DNA from 2 places in the Streptomyces sp. NPDC006335 genome. Region 2 is predicted to be linked to the other one. Evidence: riboswitches for the same ligand, from Rfam matches in the RefSeq annotation. Region 2 holds a riboswitch; the other holds the start of a gene.
The links. A riboswitch is a leader RNA that binds a small molecule or an ion and turns the genes downstream of it on or off. The one in region 2 is predicted to bind S-adenosylmethionine.
Positions count from the first base shown of each region.

Region 1: another riboswitch for S-adenosylmethionine. It lies ahead of thrC (threonine synthase); the one in region 2 lies ahead of ABZ098_RS02180 (aminotransferase class V-fold PLP-dependent enzyme).

Region 1 covers NZ_JBEXQX010000016.1:43,611-49,426, reverse strand. Annotated here, with positions in the region: gene ABZ098_RS33895 (extracellular solute-binding protein) at 1-574, shown strand, start outside; gene ABZ098_RS33890 (DUF3263 domain-containing protein) at 608-841, shown strand; gene otsB (trehalose-phosphatase) at 845-1,666, opposite strand; gene ABZ098_RS33880 (trehalose-6-phosphate synthase) at 1,669-3,135, opposite strand; gene ABZ098_RS33875 (glucosyl-3-phosphoglycerate synthase) at 3,205-4,149, opposite strand; SAM riboswitch class I at 4,298-4,456, shown strand; gene thrC (threonine synthase) at 4,474-5,754, shown strand; gene ABZ098_RS33865 (MoaD/ThiS family protein) at 5,790-5,816, shown strand, end outside.
Region 2 covers NZ_JBEXQX010000001.1:464,972-470,787, reverse strand. Annotated here, with positions in the region: gene ABZ098_RS02190 (cytochrome bc complex cytochrome b subunit) at 1-412, shown strand, start outside; gene trpD (anthranilate phosphoribosyltransferase) at 608-1,672, shown strand; SAM riboswitch class IV at 1,749-1,865, shown strand; gene ABZ098_RS02180 (aminotransferase class V-fold PLP-dependent enzyme) at 1,996-3,357, shown strand; gene ABZ098_RS02175 (serine/threonine-protein kinase) at 3,426-5,567, shown strand; gene ABZ098_RS02170 (Lrp/AsnC ligand binding domain-containing protein) at 5,598-5,816, opposite strand, start outside.

The DNA.
Region 1 (5,816 bases), on a different contig from region 2:
CGCCACGCTGACCTGGCTCAAGGACGACCTCGTCGGCAAGGGACTGACCGGCCCGGTCGCGCCCGAGAACCTGAACCGGGCCGCCGCGTTCTCGGCGTTCGCCGCCGGGGACGTCGGGATGCTCAACGGGCACCCCTCGCTGATGAAGACCGCCGCCGCGAAGGGGGTGAAGTTCGGGATGGTGCCCATGCCCGGCGTGGACGGGCCGACCAGGAACTCCATGGGCGTCGCCGACTGGATGATGGCCTTCCGGCAGAACGGGCACGCCGAGCAGGTGGGCGACTTCCTCGACTTCGTCTACAGCGAGAAGAACGTCCTCGCGTTCTCACGGGAGTACGACCTGCTGCCGGTCACCAACTCCGCGTCCTCGGCGATGAGCGCGAGCTCCCAGGACGCCGACCTCAAGCCCTTCCTCGCCGCGCTGCCCTCCGCGGAGCTGCCGCCGGTCGGCAAGACGTCCTGGGCCTCGGTCAGCGCCGCGGTGAAGAAGCGGATCGGCTCCGCGGTGAGCTCCGACGGGAACCCCGCGGAGGTGCTGCGCGCGCTCCAGCTCACCGCACGGAACGCGGAGTAGCCGCTGTCAGTGGCGGGCGTTACGGTTCCCGGCATGGAGCACGCGGAACTCGACCGCCGGGAGCGGGACATCCTCGCGCTGGAGCGCCGCGGTTTCGCGGGCCCCGGCGCGAAGGAGCGGGCGATACGTGAGGAGCTGGGCCTGGCGCCGGTCCGCTACTACCAGCTCCTCAACGCCCTCCTGGACGACGAACGCGCCCTGGCCCACGACCCGGTGACGGTGAACCGGCTGCGCAGAGTGCGGCAGGCCCGGCGCGCCGAGCGCTGAGGGTCAGGCGAGCCGCTCCGCCAGGCCCCGCAGCAGGCCCACCACGCCGGCCGGGCCGTCCACCACCAGGTCGGCCCGCTTGCGCAGTTCCGTGACCTCGTCGCTGCCGCTGCACACCAGGAGGCCCGCGGTGCCGTGGGCACGCAGTTCGTCGACCGCCGAGTAGGCCGGGAGGTCGCCCAGGTCGTCACCGGCGAACAGCACGGACCGGGCGGACACCTCGCCGGCGTGCTTCAGGAGGGCCACGCCCTTGTCCACGCCCGGTGGGCGCAGCTCCAGGACCAGCCGGCCGGGTTCCACGATCAGGCCGTTGCGGGCGGCCAGGTCGGTGAGGGGCCCGCGGAGGGCTTCGAAGGCGGACTGGGGGTCGGCGGCCCGGCGGGTGTGGACGGCCACCGCCCGGCCGCCCTTCTCCTCGATCCACGCGCCGGTTCCGGCCAGGAGCTCCGGCAGCTCGGCACGGACCGCCGCCACCCCCGGGTGCGCGGCGGGGGCGGTCACCTCGCCCGTCGCCGCGTCCCAGCGCTCCGCCCCGTAGTGGCCGAGCACGGTCAGGTGCTCCAGACCCGGGACGCCCGCGAAACCGCCGTTGCGGACGGCGACCGCGGCCGGGCGGCCGGTGATCACCGTCACGGACGCCACCTTCGGCGCGAGGGCCGCGAGCGCCGGCACCGCCTCGGGGTGGGCGGCCGCCTTCTCCGGGTCCGCCACGATCGGCGCGAGCGTCCCGTCGAAGTCCAGGCCGATCAGCGCCCGGTGCGGTTCCGCGAGCAGCGCGCGCAGGCCCTCCTGACCGGCGGGGGTGAGGGGGGTAGGAAGGTTCATGCTCACCCGTTCAGCGCTTTCAGCGCGTTCAGCTGGTCCAGGAACCACTGCGCCGGCGGGAGCGCCGTCGCCGCCGCGGCGAGCCGCTTCGCGCGTTCGGCCCGTTCGTGGGCCGGCATCGTCAGGGCCTCGTGCAGGGCCGCCGCCGTCTGCTCCACGTCGTACGGGTTCACCACGATCGCGTCCTCGCCGAGCTCCTCGTACGCCCCGGCCTCCCGCGACAGCACCAGCGCGCACCCCTCGTCGGAGACCACCGGCACCTCCTTCGCGACCAGGTTCATGCCGTCCCGGATGGGGTTGACCAGCGCCACGTCGGCCAGCCGGTACGCGGCGAGGGAGCGCGCGAAGTCGTCCTTCAGATTCAGCAGGACCGGGGTCCAGCCAGGTGTGCCGAACGTGTCGTTGATCTCCTGCGCCACCCGCTGCACCTCGGCCGTGTAGTCCCGGTACACCGCCAGGTCCTGCCGCGAGGGATACGCGAACGCCACGTGCACGACCCGCTCCCGCCACTCCGGCCGCGACTCCAGCAGCCGCCGGTAGGCGTGCAGGCCGCGCACGATGTTCTTGGACAGCTCGGTCCGGTCCACCCGCACGATCGTCTTGCGGCCCGCGCCGATCTCCTCGCGCAGGGCGACGATCCGCTCCTCGACGTCGGCCTCGTGGGAGCGGGCGCGCAGGAACTCGGCGTCCGCGCCAAGGCCGTGCACGCCGATCCACGTCGTCCTCAGGGGCGGCACGCCCGTCGCGGTGTGCTCGATGCTCTTCGGCTCACTGGGGACCGGGCTGTACACCTGGATCCGCTCGGCGTCGATCTCGTTCGCGCAGGCCATGAACCCGAACGCCCACCGCCAGGTCAAAAAGCCGAGCCGGTCAGCGCCGAGCATGCCCCACACCAACTGCGCCCGGATGTCGTCCGGCAGCATCCGGAAGTACTCCACCGGCGCCCACGGCGTGTGCGAGAAGTGGGCGATGCGCAGGTCGGGGCGGAGTTCGCGGAGCATCCCCGGCACCAGGCACAGGTGGTAGTCCTGCACCAGGACCGCCGCCCCCTCGGCCGCCTCCTGAGCGAGCGCCTCCGCGAAGGCACGGTTGTACGTCTCGTACGACGCCCACTGCCGCCGGAACTCCGCGTCGAAGGACGGCTCCAGCGGGGTCTGGTAGAGGAGGTGGTGGACGAACCAGAGGACCGAGTTGGCGATGCCGTTGTACGCGTCCGCGTGCACGTCGGCCGGGATCGGGAGCATCCGGACGCCGTCCTCGCCGACGCCCTGCCGTACCGCCTCGCGGTCACCGTCGGACAGCGCCGAGCACACCCACAGCGCGTCGGCCTCCGGCCCGATCGCCGACAGACCCGAGACCAGCCCGCCGCCACCCCGTTTGGGTTTCAGCGAACCGTCGTCCTGGACCTCGTAGGAGACCGGACCTCTGTTGGACGCGACCAGTACGTGGGCGTTGTGCGAGGGAGCCATGCCTCGACATCTAGCCCGGTGTCCAACCGCTCAAACGTTCCCTTTGGGAGCGCTCCGGAAGGGGCGCTCCTACGCCGCCCTTCTTTTCATGTACTCCGGGATCTCCGTCATCGGCGGCCGCTCCTCCGTGTCCACGGAGTACGTACGCGGCTCGAAGCCCTCCCGGCCGCGCTCGAACTGGGTCAGGGCGGGCCGGATCAGGTGGCCGCGGGCCAGCCGGAGCTGGGCGGTGCGGTAGATCGCGGCGGACATCCGGCCCAGGGCCTGCCCGTCCTGGTGGCGGTGCTTGCGCACCCCGACGTCGACCTGGGCGAGCGCGTCCAGGCCCACCAGATGCAGGGCGTCGACCAGCATGCCGAGCTCCACGCCGTAGCCGACGGGGAACGGCAACTGCTCCAGCAGGGAGCGCCGGGCCGCGTACTCGCCGCCCAGCGGCTGCACGAAACCGGCGAGCTGCGGCCAGTGCATGTTCAGCAGCGGGCGCGCCATCAGCTCGGTGACCCGGCCGCCCTGTCCGGCGGCACCGCCCAGGGGACGGTCGTACATGCCCTTGACCAGGTCGACCTCGGGGTCGGTGAGCAGCGGGCCGACGATGCCGGAGACGAAGTCCGAGGAGAACTCCTTCAGGTCGGCGTCGATGAAGCAGACGATGTCCCCGGTGGTGACCAGCAGGGACCGCCACAGGACCTCGCCCTTGCCGGGCACGGCCGGGATGCGCGGGAGGATGTCGTCGCGGTGGACGACCCGCGCGCCGGCCGCCGCGGCGACCTCCGACGTGCGGTCGGTCGATCCCGAGTCGACGACGACTATCTCGTCGACGAGCGGGACCTGCTGCATGAGGTCATGACGGATCACGGCGACGATGTCACCGACCGTCTCCTCCTCGTTGAGTGCGGGCAGGACGACACTGACCGTCCGGCCCGTGGCCCGCTTCGCCGCCATGATCCGGTGGAGCGGGCGATCGGTCACGGACCAGGAACGGGTCGCCAGCCAGCGCTCGACTTCGTTCAGCACAGTGCGCGGCTCCTCTGCGTGTGATCTGCGGGTGATCCATCTCGCCGTTCGGACGACTCTCTCAACTGTCCCGGCCGTCGGTTACAGTCTTGAACAACGCGGATGACCATCGCATGTCCAGGGTGGCCCGCCGTTCACAACTTCATACCGCTCATCCAGAGGGGCAGAGGGATACGGCCCGATGAAGCCCCGGCAACCCTCCAGTCGGCTCTTGCAGCGATCACTGACGATCGTCTCCGCGAGGCTCCCGACTCGGGAAGGTGCCAAATCCGTCTCACGGCGAAGTGCGTCGTGAGGAAGATGAGGAGAAAGGGCCTCGCCTCCATGGCTGCGCAGACTGTTGCAAGCACCACGAACTCCGTCGACCTGGGTCCCGCCGCGGCACTGAGCTGCCGCGAATGCGGCCACCGAGTCCCGCTCGGCCCGGTCTTCGCCTGCGAGGAGTGTTTCGGCCCGCTCGAGATCGCGTACGACTTCTCGGCCTACGAAACCGAGGAGCTCCGCAAGCGCATCGAGGCGGGACCCGCGAACATCTGGCGCTACGCCCCGCTGCTGCCCGTCCCCGCGGACGTGGCGGACAAGCCCAACATCAACCCCGGCTGGACCCACCTCGTCAAGGCCGACAACCTCGCCCGCGAGCTCGGCGTGACCGGCGGCCTGTACATCAAGGACGACTCCGGCAACCCGACGCACTCCTTCAAGGACCGCGTCGTCGCGCAGGCCCTGGAGGCCGCGCGTGCCTTCGGCTTCACCACGCTCTCCTGCTCCTCCACCGGCAACCTGGCCGGCGCGGTGGGTGCCGCCGCGGCCCGGGCGGGCTTCCGCTCCTGCGTGTTCATCCCGCACGACCTGGAGCAGGGCAAGGTCGTCATGGCCGCGGTCTACGGCGGCGAGCTCGTCGGCATCGAGGGCAACTACGACGACGTGAACCGCTTCTGCTCCGAGCTGATCGGCGACCCGGCCGGCGAGGGCTGGGGCTTCGTCAACGTCAACCTGCGGCCGTACTACGCGGAGGGGTCCAAGACCCTGGCGTACGAGATCTGCGAGCAGCTCGGCTGGAAGCTTCCCGACCAGCTCGTGGTGCCGATCGCCTCCGGCTCGCAGCTCACGAAGATCGACAAGGGGCTCCAGGAGCTGATCAAGCTCGGGCTCGTCGAGGACAAGCCGTACAAGATCTTCGGTGCGCAGGCGGAGGGGTGCTCGCCGGTGTCGGTGGCGTACAAGGCTGGCCACGACGTGGTCCGGCCCCAGAAGCCGAACACCATCGCCAAGTCGCTGGCCATCGGCAACCCGGCGGACGGCCCGTACGTGCTGGACATCGCGCGGCGTACCGGTGGCGCGGTGGAGGACGTGAACGACGAGCAGGTCGTCGACGCGATCAAGCTGCTGGCGCGGACCGAGGGGATCTTCGCGGAGACCGCCGGTGGGGTGACCGTGGGTGTCACCAAGAAGCTGATCGAGAACGGGCTGCTGGATCCCTCGCTGACGACCGTCGTGCTGAACACCGGGGACGGTCTGAAGACGCTGGACGCGGTGGCGGGTACGGGTCTGACGGCGACCATTCGTCCCAACCTCGATTCGTTCCGTGAGGCCGGCCTCGCGTAGTCGTTGTTCGTTTACCTGACCGGAGGTCTTGAACCATGAGCGTTTCCGTCCGTATCCCCACC
Region 2 (5,816 bases):
CCACCTGTCGATCAACGCCATCACGTGGTTCGTGCGGGTCGCGTTCTTCGTCGCCCCGGTCCTGGCGTTCATCGCCACCAAGCGGATCTGCCTCGGCCTCCAGCGCCGCGACAAGGACAAGGTGCTGCACGGCCGCGAGTCCGGCATCATCAAGCGCCTGCCGCACGGTGAGTTCATCGAGGTGCACGAGCCGCTCAGCCAGGAGCAGCTCCACACGCTCACGGCGCACGAGCAGTACGCACCGGCGCAGATCGGCCCCACGGTCGACGAGAACGGCGTCGAGCGCAAGGTCAAGGGATCCGAGAAGCTGCGCGCCAAGCTGAGCGAGGCGTACTACGGCGAGGAGTCCCAGATCCCCAAGCCGACCGTCGAGGAGTACAAGGAGATCACGAGCGGCCACGGCCACCACTGATCCCTGCTTGTCGCTGCGCTCGCCACGCGCGGTAGAAGGGCCCGTCCGACACACCGGACGGGCCCTTCGCCGTGCCGTGCCATGGGGTGCGGGTTCGGTGGGGGCGTTCCGTCCGAACACCGGACGGGGCCCTGTGTCGTGCTCCGGGCTGGATAGGGTGTGGGCACGGTTTTCTACGACATCTGGAGCGGCCCCATGAGCGCTGTGACCCCCGCTGGAGGCGACATCGCGGCGGGCCGTTCCTGGCCCGAGGTGCTGAACGCCCTGCTGTACGGCCGCGATCAGAGTGCCGACGCGACGGCGTGGGCGATGGACCGGATCATGCAGGGCGAGGCGACCGACGCGCAGATCGCCGGCTTCGTGGTCGCCCTCCGGGCCAAGGGCGAGACCGTCGAGGAGATCAACGGGCTCGTGCGGACGATGTACGCGCACGCCAACGTGATCGAGGTCCCCGGGCGGACGGTGGACATCGTCGGCACCGGCGGCGACGGCGCCAAGACAGTCAACATCTCCACCATGTCGGCGATCGTCGTGGCCGGCACCGGTGCCACGGTCGTCAAGCACGGCAACCGGGCCGCCTCCTCCGCGTCCGGTGCCTCGGACGTCCTGGAGAAGCTCGGCGTCAACCTGGAGCTGACCCCGCAGCGGGTGGCCGAGGTGGCCGAGGAGGCCGGGATCACGTTCTGCTTCGCGATCAAGTTCCATCCGGCGCTGCGTCACGCGGGCGCCGCACGAGGGCAGTTGGGCATCCGCACGGTGTTCAACATCCTCGGCCCGCTGACCAACCCCGCCCGGGTGCGCTCCCAGGCGGTCGGCGTCGCGGACCCGCGCATGGCCCCGGTCGTCGCGGGCGTCTTCGCCGAGCGCGGCAACTCCTCCCTGGTCTTCCGGGGTGACGACGGCCTCGACGAGCTGACGACCACGTCGACCTCCCGCGTCTGGATCGTCCGCGACGGCAAGGTCACCGAGGAGAGCTTCGACCCCCGCGACGTCGGCCTCGACCTCGTGCCGGTGGAGGCCCTGCGCGGCGGTGACCCGGCGTACAACGCGGAGGTCGCCCGCCACCTGCTGGACGGCGAGAAGGGCCCGGTCCGCGACGCCGTACTCCTGAACTCCGCGGCCGCGCTGGTGGCCCTGGACCCGGGGACGGGGACGCTGGCCGAGCAGTTGCGGGCCGGGATGGACAAGGCCGCCGAGTCGATCGACTCGGGCGCGGCGAAGCGGACGCTGGAACGCTGGGTGGCCGCCAGCAACGCGTAACCGCCACCAGGGTGTCGTCCCGCGATCCGGACTCGGGTTGCGGGACGACGATCACTTCACGTACGTTCCTGTACCAGGTCATGAGTGACAGTCATGAGGCCCCGGCCGACTGTCCGGCAACCCTCCGTCCGTGGCGGGGTGCCCCGGGTGAAGACCAGGCCGTGAGCAGCGAGGTTCACGGCAAGCGCGGGCCCCTCTCGAAACCAGGGGTCCTGGTCGTTCGAGGGAGTCCTCCGTGAGCAAGCGAATGCGATAGGGCCGCCGAGCCCCGCCTCCGCGCACCCATCTCATCTTTCACCTTTCTCTTGTCACGGGAGTCCCCCATGTCTGTCTCCACCGCTGCCTCCGTCCAGACCATTTGTGCCCAGCTGCCCGTTCTGGGACGGGATGTCACCGTCCCGCTCGTCACCGGCGGCGAGGTCACCTACGCGGCCCTCGACTACGCGGCCAGCGCCCCCGCCCTCCAGCGGGTCTGGGACGACGTGGCGGCCTACGCGCCCTACTACGGCAGCGTCCACCGCGGTGCCGGCTACCTCTCCCAGCTGTCGACGGACCTGTTCGAGAACGCCCGCAAGACCGTCACGGAGTTCCTCGACTGCCGCGACGACGACCAGCTGATCTTCACCCGGTCGACCACCGACTCGCTCAACCTCCTCGCCGCCGCCCTCCCCGCCGACTGCCAGGTCTTCGTCTTCGAGACCGAGCACCACGCGAGCCTGCTCCCCTGGAAGGACGCCAGGGTCAGCTACCTCGACGCCCCGCGCACCCCGCGCCAGGCCGTGGAGACGCTGGAGAAGGCCCTCGCCGACCGGGACCCCTACGGCCCGGCCCTGGTCTGCGTCACCGGCGCCTCCAACGTCACCGGTGAGCTGTGGCCCGTACGGGAGCTCGCGGCGGCCGCTCACGCCCACGGCGCCCGCATCGTCCTCGACGCCGCCCAGCTCGCCCCGCACCACCCGGTGAGCGTCCGTGACCTCGACGTCGACTGGGTCGCCTTCTCCGGCCACAAGCTGTACGCCCCCTTCGGCTCCGGCGTCCTGGCGGGCCGCGCCGACTGGCTGAAGGCCGCCGACCCCTACCTCGCGGGCGGCGGCGCCAGCCGCAAGGTCACCCGGCGCGAGGACGGGGGAGTGGACGTGGAGTGGCACGAGAGCGCCGCGCGCCATGAGGCGGGCTCGCCCAACGTCATCGGCGCCTACTCCATCGCGTCGGCCTGCAAGGCGCTCACCGAAGCCGGCTTCGACACCCTCGTGGCCCGCGAGCAGCACCTGATCGAGAAGGTCCGCCAGGGACTCGCCGACGTCCCCGAGGTCCGCGTGCTGTCTCTCTTCGGCGACGACGCCCCCCGCGTCGGTGTGATCTCCTTCGTCGTCGAGGGCTGGAACAGCTCCCACTTCGCCGCCGCCCTCTCCGCCGAGTACGGCATCGGCGTCCGCGACGGCCTCTTCTGCGCCCACCCGCTCGTCCGCACCCTCCTCGGCAGCGACCCGCAGTCCCAGGGCGAGTGCGGCGCCCCCGAGGCGGCGCCCGGCGAGAAGTCCCTCAACGCGATCCGGGTGAGCTTCGGCGCGGGCACCCCGGACGAGCACGTGGAGCGGTTCGTGCAGGCCGTGAAGGAGCTGGTCGCGGACGGTGCGAAGTGGACGTACCGCACCGAGGACGGCCGCTGCGTCCCGGCCGTCTGAGACAGCGGCGGCCGGCGCGCGTATACGCTCCCCCTCAGCAGCCGTACGGAAAGCAGGGGGAGCACGGGGTGCAGGAGCTGCGCGAGACGGACCCGCGGACCATCGGGCCCTACGAGGTCCTGGGCAGACTCGGCTCCGGCGGCATGGGCGAGGTGTACCTCGCCGAGGCGCGCGGCGGGCTGCGGCTGGCCGTGAAGGTCGTACGGGCCGAGCACGCCGGGGACCGCACCTTCCGCGCCCGGTTCCGGCACGAGGTGCGGGCCGCGCAGACCGTCGGCGGGGCCGGCACGTACACCGCGCGGGTCGTGGACGCGGACACCGAGGCCGCGCGGCCGTGGATGGCGACCGAGTTCGTGGCGGGCCCCAACCTGCGGGACGCGGTGCTCGACCGGGGACCGCTGCCCGCGGACGCGGTACGGCTGCTGGCGGCCGCGCTCGCCGAGGCGCTCGCCGCGATCCACGCCAAGGGCCTGGTGCACCGGGACCTCAAGCCCTCCAACATCCTGCTCGCGCCGGACGGCCCCCGGGTCATCGACTTCGGGATCGTCAGGGCCCTGGAGGGCACCGCGCTGACCCGGACCGGCGTGGTCGTCGGGTCGGTCGGCTATCTCTCGCCCGAGCAGATCCGCAACGGCGCCCAGGTGGTGCCGGCCAGTGACGTCTTCTCCCTGGGCGCGGTCCTCGCCTACGCCGGCGGCGGCAAGGAGCCCTTCGGCGAGGGGCAGGACTCGGTCGTCCTGCTGCGGATCCTCACCGGTGACGTCGACCTGACCGCCGTACCGGAGGAACACCTGCCGCTGGTGGAGTCGTGTCTGCGGGACGACCCCGGCGCGCGGCCGACGCCCGCGGAGCTGGTCGCGGCCGCCGGACACACGACGGAGTCGCTGCGCGCGGGCCTGCGTCCGGGGTGGTACGCGCCCGGCTCGGCCGAGCAGCCCGAGGTCGCTGCGAGCGGGGCGCACTGGGTCCCCGCGCACGACTCGGGGGAGCGGGAGAGCCGGGTCGAGTACGTGGCGCCCGTGACCGTCACGGAGGTTCACGCGGTCACCCGTGTGCCGCCGCAGCCCGCCCCGCCGTCCCGGCGCCGGCTGCTGCGGGCCGTGACGGGCGGCGCGGGGGTGTTGGCGGCCGGAGGCGTGGGCGGATGGCTGTGGCTACGGGACGCGCCGGACGGATCCGTGACCGCCGGGGCGGGCTCCCCGACGGGCACGCCCGCGACCGGCTGGCAGTACAAGGTCGAGGGGCTCGGTGGGCGGCGCGGCCCCTGCGCGGCCGTCTCACCGGACGGCACGCGTGTGTACGTCGGCGGCACGGACGGCGCCCTGCACGCGCTGGACCTGGACGGGCGGACCGTGTGGCGGACCTCGCTCGGCGCCGAGGCCATGTCCCCGCTCGCCACCGCCGACGGCGTGTACTGCCTGCTGGAGGACGGCCAGGAGGGCGCCGCCAAGCTGTGCGCGCTCGGCCGGGGCGGCAAGGTCCGCTGGACCAGGTCGTTCGCCGCGAACAGCCAGTTCCCGGTCGCCGCCGGCCAGCTGGTCCTGGTGTCCTACGGCGACGGCTCGGACGCGGGCGGGGTGCGGGCCTACGCCCCCGACGGCAGTGTGCGCTGGTCCACGCCGACCGGTCCCGCGCCCACCGGTGAACCCGTGGTGGCGGACGGCGTGGTGTACGTCGGCACGTTCGGGGACCAGGTCCAGGCCCTGGACGCGAAGACCGGCGAGCGGCTGTGGGCGACGAAGGCCGGCTCCGACACCGGGCGGCCCGCCCTGGTCGGCGACACGCTGGTGGTCGGATCGGGCGGCGAGCAGATGCTGCACGGCATCAGCCGCACGGGCAGAGCGCTGTGGGACGTCACCAACGACAAGGTGTACGGCAGCCGTTACTTCACCTGCGTGCCCTTCGGCGGCCTGGGCGTCACCGCGTCCGACTACGAACTGGTCGCCCTTGACCCCGCCGACGGATCGACGGTGTGGTCCTTCCGGTTCACCGACGAGGGAAACCAGTACAGCGACCCCACGGTCTTCGGCGACACCGTCTACGTGCGCCACGGTTCGACGCTCTACGGCGTCAACCGCGAGGGAAAGCAGACCTGGCGCCGGCGCGTCGAGGGCGGCGCGTCCATCGGGACCCAGACCCCGGTCGTCCGGGAGGGCCGCGTGTACGCCGCGAACGCCGACGGCATCACGGTGCTCGCGCTCGACTCCTAGCCGTCGAGACCGGTCAGCCGTCGAGACCGGTCAGCTGTCGAGGCCGATCGCGAACGCGGCCTCCAGGTCGTGCTGGGAGTAGGTGCGGAAGGCCACGTGGGTGTCCGTCGCCTCGACGCCCGGGATCTTGCTGATGCTGCCGGGGATGACCTCGGCGAGGTCCTCGTGCCGCTTGACCCGGACCATGGCGATCAGGTCGTACGTGCCCGTGACGGAGAAGACCTCGCTCACGGACTCCAGCGCGGCGAT